Regions from separate parts of the Kosakonia calanthes genome, predicted to be linked through region 2. Evidence: predicted binding sites of a transcription regulator. Region 2 holds the regulator's gene; the other holds the start of a gene.
What was found. Region 2 encodes PhoB, which activates phosphate uptake and scavenging genes when phosphate is short. Its sites were predicted from a motif close to CTGTCATAAAACTGNCNNAT; they were not measured.

Region 1: the regulator PhoB is predicted to act here: its motif matches at 5,720-5,739, upstream of glpT (glycerol-3-phosphate transporter).

The regions. Positions count from the first base shown of each region.
Region 1 covers NZ_CP151800.1:1,593,423-1,601,406, forward strand. The annotation lists gene AAEY27_RS07495 (YfaZ family outer membrane protein) at 1-235, shown strand, start outside; gene AAEY27_RS07500 (nicotinamide mononucleotide deamidase-related protein YfaY) at 328-1,542, shown strand; gene glpC (anaerobic glycerol-3-phosphate dehydrogenase subunit GlpC) at 1,534-2,724, opposite strand; gene glpB (glycerol-3-phosphate dehydrogenase subunit GlpB) at 2,724-3,977, opposite strand; gene glpA (anaerobic glycerol-3-phosphate dehydrogenase subunit A) at 3,967-5,589, opposite strand; gene glpT (glycerol-3-phosphate transporter) at 5,867-7,219, shown strand; gene glpQ (glycerophosphodiester phosphodiesterase) at 7,231-7,984, shown strand, end outside.
Region 2 covers NZ_CP151800.1:3,604,607-3,612,590, reverse strand. The annotation lists gene sbcC (exonuclease subunit SbcC) at 1-643, opposite strand, end outside; gene sbcD (exonuclease subunit SbcD) at 640-1,842, opposite strand; gene phoB (phosphate response regulator transcription factor PhoB) at 2,040-2,729, shown strand; gene phoR (phosphate regulon sensor histidine kinase PhoR) at 2,751-4,049, shown strand; gene brnQ (branched-chain amino acid transporter carrier protein BrnQ) at 4,458-5,777, shown strand; gene proY (proline-specific permease ProY) at 5,862-7,211, shown strand; gene AAEY27_RS16970 (2-hydroxyacid dehydrogenase) at 7,362-7,984, opposite strand, start outside.

The DNA of each region.
Region 1 (7,984 bases), 2.0 Mb from region 2:
GCAGTGGCAAATCGCCAGCAGCTTCAGCCTGTTTGGCGAATATTACTACTCGCCTGACTCGCTCTCCAGCGGCATCAAAGAGTACCAGGAAGCGAATGCCGGTGCGCGTTACACCATTATGCGTCCGTTCACCATCGAAGCAGGCTACCGTTATATCGATATGGCGGGCAAAGATGGCAATCGCGACAACGTCGTCGCCGACGGCCCGTATATCGGCGCCAGCGCAAGCTTCTAATCCCCCGGCGCGGTGTTCAGCCGCGCCAGTTTCCCCCGTTTTTACTCTGCGCATACGCTATAGTGTTTCAACCCCGATTGCAGGAGCTAACGATGTTAAATGTGGAGATGTTATCGACCGGCGATGAAGTACTGCATGGTCAAATTATTGATACCAATGCGGCCTGGCTGGCTGACTTTTTCTTTAACCAGGGGCTGCCGTTAACGCGCCGCAATACCGTCGGCGACAATCTCGACGATCTAGTGACCATTTTGCGTGAGCGCAGCGAACAGGCGGATGTGCTGATTGTTAATGGTGGGCTGGGGCCAACCAGCGACGACCTGAGCGCAATGGCCGCGGCGACGGCGAAAGGCGAGGGCTTGGTGTTGCACGAAGCCTGGCTGGCGCAGATGGAACGTTTTTTCACCGAGCGCGGTCGCGTGATGGCGCCGAGCAACCGCAAACAGGCGGAAATTCCGGCCAGCGCAGAGCTGGTGGATAACCCGGTCGGCACCGCTTGCGGTTTCGCTATCCAGTTGAATCGCTGCCTGATGTTTTTCACTCCCGGCGTGCCGTCGGAATTCAAAGTGATGGTCGAGCGCGAAATCCTGCCGCGTCTGCGCGAGCGCTTTACCTTACCGCAACCGCCGGTTTGCCTGCGCCTTACCACGTTTGGCCGCTCGGAAAGCGACCTGGCGCAGAGCCTTCAACACCTCGACCTGCCGCCAGGCGTGGTGATGGGCTACCGTTCATCGATGCCGATTATTGAATTGAAACTGACCGGCCCGGCAGAGCAGCGCACGGCGATGGAAGCCCTGTGGCCGGAAGTGAAACGCGTGGCGGGCGAGAGCCTGATTTTCGAAGGAACCGACGGGTTACCCACTGCGTTGGCCGCTGCCCTGCGCGAGCGCCAGTTAAGCCTGACTCTGAGCGAGCAGTTCACCGGCGGGTTAGTGGCCCTGCAACTCTCCCGCGCGGGTGCGCCGCTACTGGCCAGCGAAGTCTTGCCTTCGCAGGCGGAAGCGCTGGCGCAAACCGCTCGCTGGACCACCGAACTGCGCGACCGGCATCTTGCCGGGCTGGCATTAACCGTGACCGGCCTTGAAGACGATTGCCTGAACTTCGCGCTGGCAACGCCGGAAGGCACGCGCGCATTGCGGGTGAAATTCAACACCAACCGCCACGGTCTGGTGGTGCGCCAGGAAGTATGCGCGATGATGGCGTTGAATATCCTGCGCCGCTGGCTGGCGGGCAAAGACATTGCCAGCGACCACGGCTGGATCAATGTCGTCGAAACCCTGTCGGTGGAGCAAACGCCGCTAGCCTAATGCGCGCGCCAGCAAAGTAATGGGATGTTCGCAGCGTTTGCTGGTGGACATCTCAATCTGCCATTTACAGGTTTCGCAATCTGTTATCACCAGATCCGCGCCGCTGGCTTCAATCTGCGCAAACAGCGGTGCGCCAATCGCCTGCGAGGTCGGGTAGTTTTCACTTTTGAAACCATACGTCCCGGCAATCCCGCAGCAGCGCGAATCCAGCACTGTGAGTTCCAGCCCCGGAATGCGTCGCAACAGCTCCAGCGTGTAGTGCGTCCAGCCCATTTTTTCCATATGACACGGCGTGTGATAAACCACTTTCAGCGGCGTCTCGCGAAGCGTCAGGCTGCGCCCTTCGTCGAGCATGCGCCAAATCCAGCGCGTGGCTAAATCGATATGTGCACGCACATGGCTGTTATCTACTTCCAATAGGTGCGGGTACTCATCGCGCAAGGTAAATGTGCAGGTGGAGGAGGTGGCAATCACCGGCAGGCCATCCATGCCAATTGCCTGCTCCAACGATTGCACATTACACTGCGCCTGCTTTTTCGCTTTGTCGAAAAATCCGTTGGCAATCAGTGGCACGCCGCAGCACTTCTCCCGTTGTAATAACTGCACGCCGATGCCCATATGATTCAGTACCTGAATCAGATCCTTGCCCAGTTGCGGGTGGTTGTAATTGACATAGCAACCGTGGAAAAACGCCACCTGCTGCGCGAACGTCTGCTGTTTGGCCGCGACGCTGCGATACCAACGGCGAAATGTGCCGTTGGAATATTTTGGCAACGTGCGGTGATGATCAATTTTTAAAGCTTTATCCAATAACTGACGCACCGGTTTTAAAGACGTTGCGGCATTAACCAGCGGGGCTACCGGTGTAGAAAGTGTGCCCATCAAATCGGTGTGGCTGAGGATCGCGTTACGCACGGAAAACGGTTTTGTTGCGTACTGCGCCCGGGCGCGCTGAATAATATCGCCGATTTTTACCCCCGACGGGCAGGCGGTTTCGCACCGTTTGCAGTTTGTGCAGTACTTCAACGCCTCGTCATACAGCGCGGCATCTTTCAGGCGAAGCCGCTCGCCATCCGGGCCGGCCTGTTTCGGGCCGGGATACGCCGGGTTAACGCGGCTGACCGGGCACGCGGTGGTGCAGACGGTACATTTGATACAGCTTTCAAATGGGCTGCTGTTCATTATTCGCCTCCCTGAGCTAGGATCTGTTGCGCCGCGTGCAGCGCGGTCACGGCGCAAACACCTGCGCCACAGCCCTGCGCGATGGCATCAAACCCGCCCAACACAGAGCCGATAACAAAGAGATTGTCCAGCGCCTCGCCGTGTCGCAGGCCGTGCAGATGTTCATCGGTTCGCACGCCGAATTGTTGCCATGGCTGCGTATCAAACACATCGTCGCGATACCAGTCGCGCCGTTCTGCGCTTTGCAACACATCCAGATCAAACACCGCTTCGCGTACGCGATCGCGCCCGGCGATTAATCCGTTACTGAAAAAACTGCCGCTGGCGAGCACCACATGGCGCGCGCGCAGCGGGATATCTTCATGCTTGCGCGTCCATAACTGCGTGACGCGCGCGTTGTTAGTATCGGCGCGCAGCACGTCATCGCCGGGCATCCAGTTTCCGCCGCTGCGGGTAAAGCGCTGTTGCAGCAAATGTTGCATGCGCATGCCCGGCACAGACGGCGGCAGCGTCGGCAACAGGCGCAGCGGGCAGGCGAGTTGTTGGTTCAGGCGATCAAACACAACACTGTCCGTCAGGCCAAAACAGGCGGGCAGGTAGAGCATTTCATACTGCTCGCTCAGCGGGCGCAGCGCTGCATACAGTGCCTCAAAGTGTTCCGGCAAATCCAGTTGGCGGGCGATATTGACGGCGCGGAACTCACTGGCGTTATCGCGTAGCCGGTCAAGCAGCGGTAGCTCGATCTCTTCGGCCTGGGCGTCAATGCCGCGTTTACGCAGTGCGCCAGCGGCGAGTTGTGGCTGAAAATCGAGAAAACCACTGATGCCAACCACGCCGGTGTGTAGCCGGGTCTGCGTTTTTAACGGTACTTCCTGCGGGCTAAGCCACGCCTGGCGGAAGGTTCCGAGCGGAGTGACGCGCTGGTGCGGCGTATCCACATCGCCCTGTAACGCCAGACCGCAATCGGCGAGCAGGGTTTGCGTTTGCTGCGCATACTGGCGCACGCGCTGTGCGCCAAGCCGGGCATAGGGATGTTCGCTATGCTGTTGCTGAAGCTGGGCGATTGCGCTTTCCAGGTTGTCGACCGGCTGGCCGTCCGGCAGATACGACAGTAAATCTAACGAACCGGAGGAGAAGCTCAGCGCACTCTGGCCCCGGCTGACAATGGCGCAGCGCTGGCCGCTTTCGCTTAGGCGAATCCCGCACAGCAACCCCGCCAGCCCGCCGCCAATGATCACCGTATCAAATCTCATCTTCCGTCTCCTTTTCCAGCCCGCACAAACCTTGATAAACCCAGCGTGTAAACTCGCTTTCGCGTAACGCATCGCCCCAGGCGACAGGTTTAATGCCTTTCCAACGCTCGTTGAGAAAATCCACCAGTTGGCTGAGGGATTCGTTTTCGTTGGTGACATGCAGCCGGTTGAGTAACCCGGCGGCGCGACAGGCGCAGAGTTCGCCCTGGCAAGTTCCCATGCCGACGCGCGTGCGGCGGCGCAAATCCAGCAGCGAGTGGACGTTGAGGTTCTCCACTGCATATTGCACTTCGCCCGCCGTGACCGCTTCGCACTCGCACACCAGGCTGCGATTATGCCGATCGCCGCCCAGCCAGCCCGGCGTGCGATCGCCATGGCGATAAACCGCAGAGCCGCGTAGCGGCGTGGGCAGCGAGATGATTTTTTTCAGCGCCTGTTCGGTGGATTCGCGCGAACCGGGCAGCGCCGTGGTGGCGGTGGTGCAGGTGGCGCTGTGGTTCAGTTTGCGGCACACCGCATCTGTCGCCCATTCCGCCATCAGGCGGTAGGTCATTAACTTGCCGCCGGTGATGGTGATAAAACCCTCCAGCCCGTCGCGTTTGGCGTGATCCAGCAGCACAATGCCCCGGCTGACGTTGCGCCCGCTGGGATCATCATCGCTGGCGACCAGCGGGCGAACCCCGGCGTAAGCACGCAAAATGCGCGTGCGTGCCATGATTGGCGCCAGTTTTTCGCCTTCGCGCAGCAAAATATCCACTTCATCGGGCGTCACGCGCAGGTTATCGATATCGGCATAATCGATGTGTGTCGAGGTGGTGCCAATCAGGGAAATGGTGTCGCCAGGCACCAGAATGTCGGCGTCGGCCGGTTTGCGGCAGCGGTTGATCACATGTTGGTTGATGCGGTGATCGAGGATCAGCAGCGCGCCTTTCGCCGGGAACATGTGAATGCGCAGGTCGGCATATTCGGTGATGCGCTGGCCCCAAATTCCGGCGGCATTCACCACGATGGGAGCGTAGATCTCCTGCGTTTCGCCGCTGGCCGCGTGTCGCAAACGCACGCCGCGCACCGTATCGCCCTCGCGAATCAACCCGCAGACTTCATGCCCGGTGAGGATTTTCGCGCCGTGTTCGCGGGCATCCAGCATATTGCTGGCAGTCAGGCGGAAGGGATCGACGGTGCCGTCCGGCACGCGCACGGCGCCAATCAAGGCCGGGTTCGCGGCAGGCTCTATGCGCAAGGCATCCTGCGGCGAAATCGCCTGCGCCGGAATACCGGCTTGCAAACAGGCGTCGATAAACAGTTTCTGATAGCCAAGGTCATCTTCGGGCAGGGTGATAAACAGGCCATCGGTCGGTTCAATACAGTGGCGGGCAATGCGTTTGAGGATTTGGTTTTCAGCGATACATTCGCGCGCGGATTCATTATCCGTCACCGCATAACGCGCGCCGCTGTGCAGTAACCCGTGGTTACGCCCGGTCGCGCCGGTGGCGATATCGTGGCGTTCGAGCAGCACCGCGCGCAGGCCGCGCAGGGCGCAATCGCGGGCAATGCCAGCGCCCGTTGCGCCGCCGCCGATAATGATCACATCGTAGTCACTGGAGTTAGGCATGGTGGTGTCCTGGCTAGTCGACGTTCTTTGCCGGCCATTTAGCCATACTCTTGCTGTGGTTTGTTTGATATCGCGCATAAACGAACAAAAAACGAAAATAACAGACACCTTTGAGCACGAAGTTAGATGTTTGTCATATTTCTGTAACATTATCTACGACATTTTGTTTTATCTGGTCAAAACTATCTCTACACTTCGCCGCGATTAACTCAAATTATGTTCGTTTTCACTCATGATGATTAATGTCATGAGCCTTACCGCGCCACGGAGGCCGCTTATGCTGAGCATTTTCAAACCTGCCCCTCACCAATCGCGTTTGCCGGACGCACAGGTTGACCCGTTATATCGCCGTTTACGCTGGCAAATCTTTCTTGGCATCTTCTTCGGTTACGCCGCGTATTACCTGGTGCGCAAAAACTTCGCGTTGGCGATGCCGTATTTGGTTGAGCAGGGTTTTTCCCGTGGCGATCTGGGCTTTGCGTTGTCGGGCATTTCCATTGCGTACGGTTTTTCGAAATTCATTATGGGCTCGGTCTCGGACCGCTCGAACCCGCGCGTCTTCTTGCCTGCCGGGTTGATTCTGGCGGCAGCGGTGATGCTGTTTATGGGCTTTGTGCCGTGGGCCACCTCCAGCATCATGATTATGTTTGTGCTGTTGTTTCTCTGCGGCTGGTTCCAGGGTATGGGCTGGCCGCCGTGCGGTCGTACGATGGTGCACTGGTGGTCGCAAAAAGAGCGCGGCGGCATTGTTTCGGTATGGAACTGCGCGCATAACGTCGGCGGCGGCATTCCGCCGTTGCTGTTCCTGTTAGGGATGGCGTGGTTTAACGACTGGCATGCGGCGCTGTATATGCCCGCTTTCGGCGCGATTCTGGTGGCGATTATCGCCTTCGCCCTGATGCGCGATACCCCGCAGTCCTGCGGTTTACCGCCGATTGAAGAGTACAAAAACGACTACCCGGACGATTACAGCGACAAGCACGAAGAAGAACTGTCGGCGAAGCAGATCTTTATGCAGTACATCTTGCCGAACAAATTGCTGTGGTATATCGCGGTGGCGAACGTATTTGTCTACCTGCTGCGTTACGGCATTCTCGACTGGTCACCGACCTACCTGAAAGAGGTGAAGCACTTCGCGCTGGATAAATCCTCGTGGGCGTACTTCCTGTATGAATACGCGGGCATTCCCGGCACGCTGCTGTGTGGCTGGATGTCGGACAAAGTGTTCCGCGGCAACCGTGGCGCGACCGGCGTGTTCTTTATGACGCTGGTGACCATCGCGACGGTCGTTTACTGGCTGAACCCGCCGGGCAACCCGAGCGTGGACATGGCCTGCATGATCATCATTGGCTTCTTGATTTACGGCCCGGTGATGCTGATTGGTTTGCATGCGCTGGAGCTGGCACCGAAAAAGGCCGCCGGTACCGCAGCGGGCTTTACCGGCTTGTTTGGTTATCTCGGCGGTTCCGTCGCTGCCAGCGCCATTGTCGGTTATACCGTGGATTTCTTCGGTTGGGACGGCGGCTTTATGGTGATGATTGGCGGTAGCATTCTGGCGGTATTGTTGCTGATTGTTGTGATGATCGGCGAAAAACGCCACCACGCCGACGTGCTTGCGCGCCGTCAATAAAAGGAGCCGTAATGAAAACCACTTTTACGCGTATTACCTCAGGTCTGCTGCTGGCAGGCCTGATGGCAAGCCAGGCGCTGGCTGCCGATAAACTGGTTATCGCCCATCGTGGCGCCAGCGGTTATTTGCCGGAGCACACGCTGCCCGCCAAAGCGATGGCCTACGCGCAGGGCGCGGATTATCTGGAGCAGGATTTGGTGATGACCAAAGACGACCGCTTGGTTGTCTTGCACGATCATTATCTGGATCGCGTGACGGATGTCGCCGAGCGTTTCCCGGAACGAGCCCGTAAAGATGGACGTTTTTACGCCATCGATTTCACGCTGGATGAGATCCGCTCGCTGAAATTCACCGAAGGCTTTGAGCTGGAAAACGGCAAAAAAGAGCAGGTGTTTCCGGGGCGTTTCCCGATGGGCAAATCCGATTTCCGGATTCATACCTTTGAAGAGGAAATTGAGTTTGTGCAGGGGCTGAACCACTCCACCGGCAAAAACATTGGTATCTACCCGGAAATTAAAGCGCCGTGGTTCCATCATCAGGAAGGCAAAGACATTGCGACGGCGACGCTGGACGTGCTGAAAAAGTACGGTTACACCCGCAAGCAGGACAAAGTTTATTTGCAGTGTTTTGACGCCGATGAACTGAAGCGTATTAAGAACGAACTGGAACCGAAGATGGGGATGGATCTCAATCTGGTACAGTTGATTGCCTACACCAAATGGCAAGAAACCCAGCAGAAACAGCCGGATGGGAAATGGGTTAATT
Region 2 (7,984 bases):
CGTTGAGTAAAACAACGCCTTCAGCCTGCGCCTGTAAATTCTCCAACTGGGTTTTCGCGGTTTTGTGTTTCTCAAACACCATCGCCGAAATTTGCCCGTAAATTTCGGTGCCGGTTAGCTCTTCAAGCAACTCCGCGCGTTCGCGGGGTTTGGCATTGAGAAACGCGGCGAACTGGCCTTGTGACAGCAGCATCGAGCGGGTGAAACGCCCATAGTCCAGCCCGGTGAGCGAGGCAGTGAGATCGAGTTTATCTTTCACTTTATCGGCAAGGATTTTGCCGTCGGCGCAGGTGGCAAGCTCGACGCGCGGCGCCTGCAAGTTGCCATCCGCCAGCCCACGGGCGCGGGTCTGGCTCCAGAACGCCCGGTAAGCGACGCCTTTCACTTCAAATTCCACTTCCGCCAGGCAGTCGGCGGTGTCGCGGGTCATTAAATCGTTTTGCGATTGCGACAAGGTGCTCAGGCGCGGCGTTTCGTGGTACAGCGCCAGACAAATCGCATCCAGTAACGTGGTTTTCCCCGCGCCGGTCGCGCCGGTAATGGCAAATAAGCCATTGCTGGCGAACGGCTCTTCGGTGAAATCGATTTTCCACTCGCCTTTCAGCGAATTGAGGTTTTTTAAGCGTAAGCTGAGGATTTTCATGCGTCTTGCTCCTCATCCAGCGCCTGGCAGGTTTCGCTAAACAGCGCCTGTAAACGCGCGGTTTGGGTTTCGTCGAGTTCTTCCTGCGCGAGGCGGCGGGCAAAAACGTCTTCCACTTTTAATTCGCTCAATGTTTCACGTAATTCCCCGGCGAGAATGCGCTCCCGCTGCTCGCGGCTGCGGCGAACCAGCAACACTTCCACCGGTAAATCCTCGGTCACTTGTTGAATTTTTCGCTGCATATCCGCCAGATAATCGCTGCTGACAATTTCAATATCCAGCCACACCGGCGTGTCTGCCGGGGCATCGCGCCACTGCTCAAGTTGGCGACAAATCTCCGCAAAATCACCTTTTATTACCGCTAGCGGCTGGGTTGGCGGAACCTCCAGCGCAGTCACTTCCGCCAGCTTGCCATCGGTGAAGGTCACCAGATTGACGCTTTTGTTTTTGCCCGTTTCATCAAAACTTAACGGGATCGGCGAGCCGCAATAACGAATGTGCGCCTGACCGCCAATTTTCTGCGACCGGTGAATGTGTCCCAGCGCGATGTAATCGGCGGGCGGAAAGTTTTGTGCAGGGAAAGCATCCAACGTGCCGATATAAATATCACGTACCGCGTCACTTTTGCTGGCACCAACGGTGGTTAAATGGCCGCTGGCAATAATCGGCAAACGTTGTTCGCGGCGCAGTGTACAAGCGGTGGTGAATTGTTGTTGGTAGTAATCGGTAATGGCAGTCAGCAGATGTTGCTGTTTCTCCTGCCCGGAAAGCCCCGCCTGGCTGACGGTAATGTCGCGCGGGCGCAAAAACGGCACCGGGCAAAACACGGCACCGGGCGCGCCATCACGGCGGTAAAGCAGAAACGGTTCGATGCCCGCGCTGGCAACCACCGTGGTTTTCAGGTAGGCGAGGATCTCTTTCGATTCATTGAGGGTGGCCACGGAATCATGGTTTCCGGCCAGCACCACCAGCTGACAGCCGGTTTGCTGAAGCTTGACGACAAAGCGGTTATAAAGCTCGCGCGCGTAACTCGGCGGTGAGCCGGTATCGAAGATGTCCCCGGCGACGATTATCGCATCCACTTCGTGGCTTTCCGCCGTGGCGAGTAGCCAGTCGAGAAAGGCGTGGTGTTCGGCGGCCCGGCTTTTACTGTAGAAATTTTGGCCCAGGTGCCAGTCTGACGTGTGAATGATGCGCATAGGGGGTCCGTGGCAAAAAAGCGTAAAGGGGATTATAAACATTAAGCAGATAAGGGACATATCCAGGCACAAATTTGCGCTGTCACACTTCTTCGAGTGGAGTCATATGGCGGTCATCTTATTCATAAATCTGTCATAAAACTGACGCATAATGGCGCCGCTATCTATACAGATGACTAATTAAAACAGGGCAAATCATGGCGAGACGAATTCTGGTCGTAGAAGATGAAGCACCCATCCGTGAAATGGTTTGCTTCGTGCTCGAGCAAAATGGTTTTCAACCGGTGGAAGCTGAAGATTATGACAGCGCGGTGAACCAACTTAATGAACCCTGGCCCGATCTGGTTTTACTGGACTGGATGTTGCCCGGCGGTTCTGGCATCCAGTTTATTAAACATCTAAAGCGTGAAGCGATGACCCGTGATATTCCGGTGATGATGCTGACGGCGCGCGGGGAAGAAGAAGATCGCGTTCGTGGGCTGGAAACAGGCGCGGACGATTACATCACCAAACCCTTTTCACCTAAAGAACTGGTCGCGCGAATCAAAGCGGTAATGCGCCGAATTTCGCCGATGGCAGTGGAAGAAGTTATCGAAATGCAGGGGCTAAGCCTCGACCCATCGTCACATCGCGTGATGACCGGCGAAAACCCGCTGGATATGGGGCCGACCGAGTTTAAACTCCTGCACTTCTTTATGACCCACCCGGAGCGGGTTTACAGCCGTGAACAACTGCTGAACCACGTCTGGGGAACCAATGTTTATGTTGAAGACAGAACGGTGGACGTGCATATTCGCCGTCTGCGCAAAGCGCTGGAACACAGCGGGCACGATCGTATGGTGCAAACAGTGCGCGGCACGGGATATCGTTTTTCGACCCGTTTCTGAAATTTGACAGGAGTGTGATGCGTGCTGGAACGGCTGTCATGGAAAAGGCTGGTGCTGGAGCTCCTCCTTTGTTGTATCCCCGCCTTTATATTCGGCGCGATTTTCGGTCATCTGCCCTGGTTTTTACTCGCGGCGGTTATCGGTCTGCTGATCTGGCATTTCTGGAATTTGTTACGTCTTTCCTGGTGGTTATGGGTCGATAAAAGTATGACGCCGCCGCCCGGCACAGGAAGCTGGGAACCGTTGTTATACGGCCTGCACCAGATGCAGATGCGTAACAAAAAGCGCCGTCGCGAGCTGGGTAATCTGATTAAACGCTTTCGCAGCGGCGCGGAATCCCTGCCGGATGCGGTGGTTCTCACCACCGAAGAGGGCATGATCTTCTGGTGTAACGGCCTTGCGCAACAACTGCTCGGGCTGCGCTGGCCGGACGATAATGGTCAGAACATCCTGAACCTGTTGCGCTACCCCGAATTTACTCAATACCTGAAGACGCAATCTTTCGGCAAACCGCTCAATTTGGTGCTCAATACCGGGCGTCATCTGGAGATCCGCGTGATGCCATACAGCGAGCAGCAGCTGTTGATGGTGGCGCGTGATGTCACGCAAATGCACCAACTGGAAGGTGCGCGGCGCAACTTCTTTGCCAACGTCAGCCACGAGTTGCGTACACCGCTTACGGTTTTGCAAGGCTACCTGGAGATGATGCAGGAGCAAACGCTGGAAGGTGCACCGCGCGAAAAAGCGCTGCACACCATGCGGGAACAAACCTCGCGGATGGAAGGGCTGGTGCGCCAGCTGCTGACGCTATCAAAGATTGAAGCCGCGCCGACTTTGCCGCCCAATGAAATTATTGATGTGCCGATGATGCTGCGGGTTGTGGAGCGCGAAGCGCAAACCCTTAGCCAGCAAAAACACACATTTAGTTTTGAAGTCGACGGCAATCTAAAAGTGCTGGGCAACGAAGAGCAGCTACGCAGCGCGATTTCCAACCTTGTTTATAACGCGGTCAACCACACGCCCGCCGGAACGCACATTATTGTGCGCTGGCAGCCTGTGCCGCACGGTGCGGAATTCAGCGTGCAGGATAACGGGCCGGGCATTGCCGCCGAGCATATTCCGCGCCTGACCGAGCGTTTCTACCGCGTTGACAAAGCCCGTTCCCGGCAAACCGGCGGCAGCGGCCTGGGGCTGGCGATTGTGAAACACGCGGTGAATCATCACGATAGCCGTCTTGATATTGTAAGCCAGCCAGGCAAAGGCACGCGTTTTAGCTTTGTCCTGCCGGAACGCCTGGTTGCCAAAGTCGCCGTCACGTAACCTTTCTGTCAGCTTATCTTTCCAGCGGCCTGCGACAACGGGCCGCTGTTCCTCGTTATCCGCTTCGCCTTAAACGTATTTTGTACGCTTGCTGCTTTTTTGTTCGCATGATCAGCCATGTGTTTTTCTTATAAATGGAGTATTTCACTGGTTTTATTTATCTGTGTGGTATAACCATCTGGTTTTGCGATCCCGACTTGCCTTTAAACGTTATAAGCGTTTAAATTGCGCCCCAGACATTGTCAGACCGACTGTGTTTGCGTGGTAAATCGAAAAACTATTCTTCGCCGCGCTGTACTTGAAGCATTTCCCGCTGATTTAACGCGATATTGTTACGTTATTGTTCGGTTGGAAGAGCCGAAAAAATCATCATTTTTACGACACCACATCCACAGGCAGTAAAAACTTATGACCCATCACTTAAAACCACGCGACATTGTTGCTCTGGGCTTTATGACTTTTGCCCTCTTTGTAGGCGCAGGTAACATCATTTTTCCTCCCATGGTTGGCTTGCAGGCGGGTGAACACGTCTGGACGGCGGCTTTTGGCTTTTTGATCACGGCGGTGGGCCTCCCGGTGTTGACCGTGGTGGCGCTGGCGAAAGTGGGCGGTGGCGTTGACAGCCTGAGCACGCCGATTGGTAAAGTGGCGGGCGTGTTGCTGGCAACGGTCTGCTATCTGGCGGTTGGCCCGCTGTTCGCGACGCCGCGTACCGCGACCGTCTCTTTTGAAGTGGGTATCGCACCGCTGACCGGCGACGGCGCACTGCCGCTGCTGATTTACAGCATCGTTTATTTCGCGCTGGTTATCCTGGTGTCGCTCTATCCGGGCAAACTGCTGGATACCGTCGGCAATTTCCTCGCGCCGCTGAAAATCATTGCGCTGACAATTCTTGCCGTTGCCGCTATCGTCTGGCCTGCCGGCCCGATCAGCCACGCGCTGGAGGCCTATCAGACCGCGCCATTCTCTAACGGTTTTGTGAACGGTTATCTGACCATGGATACGCTGGGTGCGATGGTCTTCGGTATTGTTATCGTGAATGCCGCCCGTTCGCGTGGTGTGACCGAAGCGCGTCTGTTGACCCGTTATACCGTTTGGGCTGGCCTGATGGCGGGCGTTGGTCTGACGCTGCTTTATCTGGCGCTGTTCCGTCTCGGTTCCGACAGCTCCACGCTGGTTGATCAATCCGTTAACGGTGCGGCCATCCTGCATGCTTATGTGCAGCACACCTTCGGTGGTGCGGGCAGCTTCCTGCTGGCAGCGCTGATTTTCATCGCTTGCCTGGTGACTGCGGTTGGCCTGACCTGTGCGTGTGCCGAGTTCTTCGCGCAGTATCTGCCGCTCTCTTATCGCAGCCTGGTATTTATTCTGGGTATCTTCTCAATGGCGGTTTCCAACCTGGGGCTGAGCCATCTGATCCAGATTTCGATTCCGGTGCTGACCATGATTTACCCGCCGTGCATCGTGCTGGTGGTGTTGAGCTTTAGCCGCTCGTTCTGGCACAGTTCAACCCGCGTTATCGCACCGGCCATGTTTATCAGTTTGCTTTTTGGTATCCTCGACGGCGTGAAAGCGTCCGCGTTTGCTGAACACCTTCCTGCCTGGACTCAGCGCTTACCGCTGGCAGAGCAGGGGCTGGCTTGGTTGATGCCGAGCCTGGTCATGGTGATTCTGGCGGCAGTCTGGGATCGCGCGGCAGGACGTCCGGTGACTTCCAGCGCGCATTAACAGCGGCAAACACGGTGAGTTCAACCACGGGGTAGCGCACTCCGTGGTTTTTTATTTTTGTGTTGGATAACGGCAGTGGAAACGATGGAAAGTACGAATAAGCTGAAGCGTGGGCTAAGCACCCGCCACATTCGCTTTATGGCGCTGGGATCAGCGATTGGCACCGGGCTGTTTTACGGCTCTGCGGACGCCATCAAAATGGCCGGGCCAAGTGTGTTGCTGGCCTACATTATCGGCGGGGTAGCCGCGTATATCATTATGCGAGCGCTGGGCGAAATGTCCGTGCATAACCCTTCCGCCAGCTCCTTCTCACGCTACGCGCAAGAAAACCTCGGCCCATTGGCCGGCTATATCACCGGCTGGACCTACTGTTTTGAAATTCTGATTGTCGCCATCGCCGACGTCACGGCCTTTGGCATTTATATGGGCGTCTGGTTCCCGACCGTGCCGCACTGGATCTGGGTACTCAGCGTGGTGCTACTGATTTGCGCCATCAACCTGATGAGCGTGAAAGTCTTCGGCGAACTGGAGTTCTGGTTCTCCTTCTTTAAAGTTGCCACCATCATCATCATGATCGTCGCCGGTTTCGGCATCATCATTTGGGGGATTGGCAACGGCGGCGAACCGACCGGGATCAGCAATTTGTGGAGCCATGGCGGCTTCTTCAGTAATGGCTGGATCGGCACGGTCATGGCGCTGCAAATGGTGATGTTCGCTTACGGCGGCATTGAAATCATCGGCATCACCGCCGGTGAAGCGCAGGATCCGGAAAAATCGATTCCACGCGCCATTAACTCTGTACCGATGCGTATTCTGGTGTTTTACGTCGGCACGCTGTTCGTGATTATGTCCATCTATCCGTGGAACCAAGTGGGTACCGATGGCAGCCCATTTGTGCTGACCTTCCAGCATATGGGCATCACATTTGCCGCCAGCATTCTGAACTTTGTGGTGCTGACCGCTTCGCTTTCGGCGATCAACAGCGATGTGTTTGGCGTGGGGCGTATGCTGCACGGTATGGCGGAGCAGGGCAGCGCGCCGAAGATGTTCGCCAAAACGTCTCGTCGCGGTATTCCGTGGGTGACGGTGCTGGTGATGACCCTCGCGCTGCTGCTGGCGGTGTACCTCAACTACATCATGCCGGAAAACGTCTTCCTGGTGATTGCTTCGCTGGCGACCTTCGCCACGGTGTGGGTGTGGATCATGATCCTGCTGTCGCAAATTGGTTTCCGCCGTCGTCTGTCGGCTGACGAAGTCAAGGCATTGAAATTCAAAGTGCCAGGCGGTGTCGCAACCACCGTCGCCGGGCTGATTTTCCTGGTGTTTATCATCGCGCTGATAGGCTGGCACCCGGATACCCGTATTTCGCTGTATGTGGGTTTTGCGTGGATCGTGCTGCTGTTGATTGGCTGGAAATTCAAAAAAGCCGCCTGATGGCGAAAGGGTTTTGTAGGCCGGGTAAGCGCAGCACCACCCGGCGATGTTGCCCAATGTGATTCGTAGGCCGGGTAAGCGCAGCACCACCCGGCGATGTTGCCCAATGTGATTCGTAGGCCGGGTAAGCGTAGCGCCACCCGGCAAAACTCACACCACCGGCGTCAACAACTTCCCGTCGTTGAAATAACTCACCAGATTATTGATGGTGAGATCCGCCATCGCCTGGCGCGTTTCTGCCGTGTTGCTGGCAATATGCGGCAGCAGCACAACGTTTTGCACATCGCGCAACGCGGGCGGAATATGCGGCTCTTGCTCAAACACATCCAACCCCGCACCGCGCAATTTCCCCTCCTGCAACACGGCGATTAACGCCTCGGTATCCACCACGCTGCCGCGTGCAATATTCACCAAAATGCCGTCCGGCCCCAGCGCTTCCAGCACGTCACGACTAATCACATGATGCGTTTTCGCCCCACCAGGCAGCGTCAGTACCAGGAAATCCACCGCTTTCGCCAGCGCAACAAGCGAGTCATGGCGTTGCCAGGTGCTGTTACGCGCTTCTTGCGGGCTGAAATAGTGAATCGGCATGTTAAACGCCGCTGCGCGCTGCGCGACGTCATGACCAATATTCCCCATCCCGACAATGCCGCAGCGCTTGCCGCTCATCTTCCAGGCGCCGGGGAAAACTGCCTTTTCCCATTCACCCGCGCGGGCAAAACGGTCGGCCTCGCAAATTTTGCGCGTCACCGCCAGCATCAACGCCAGCCCGG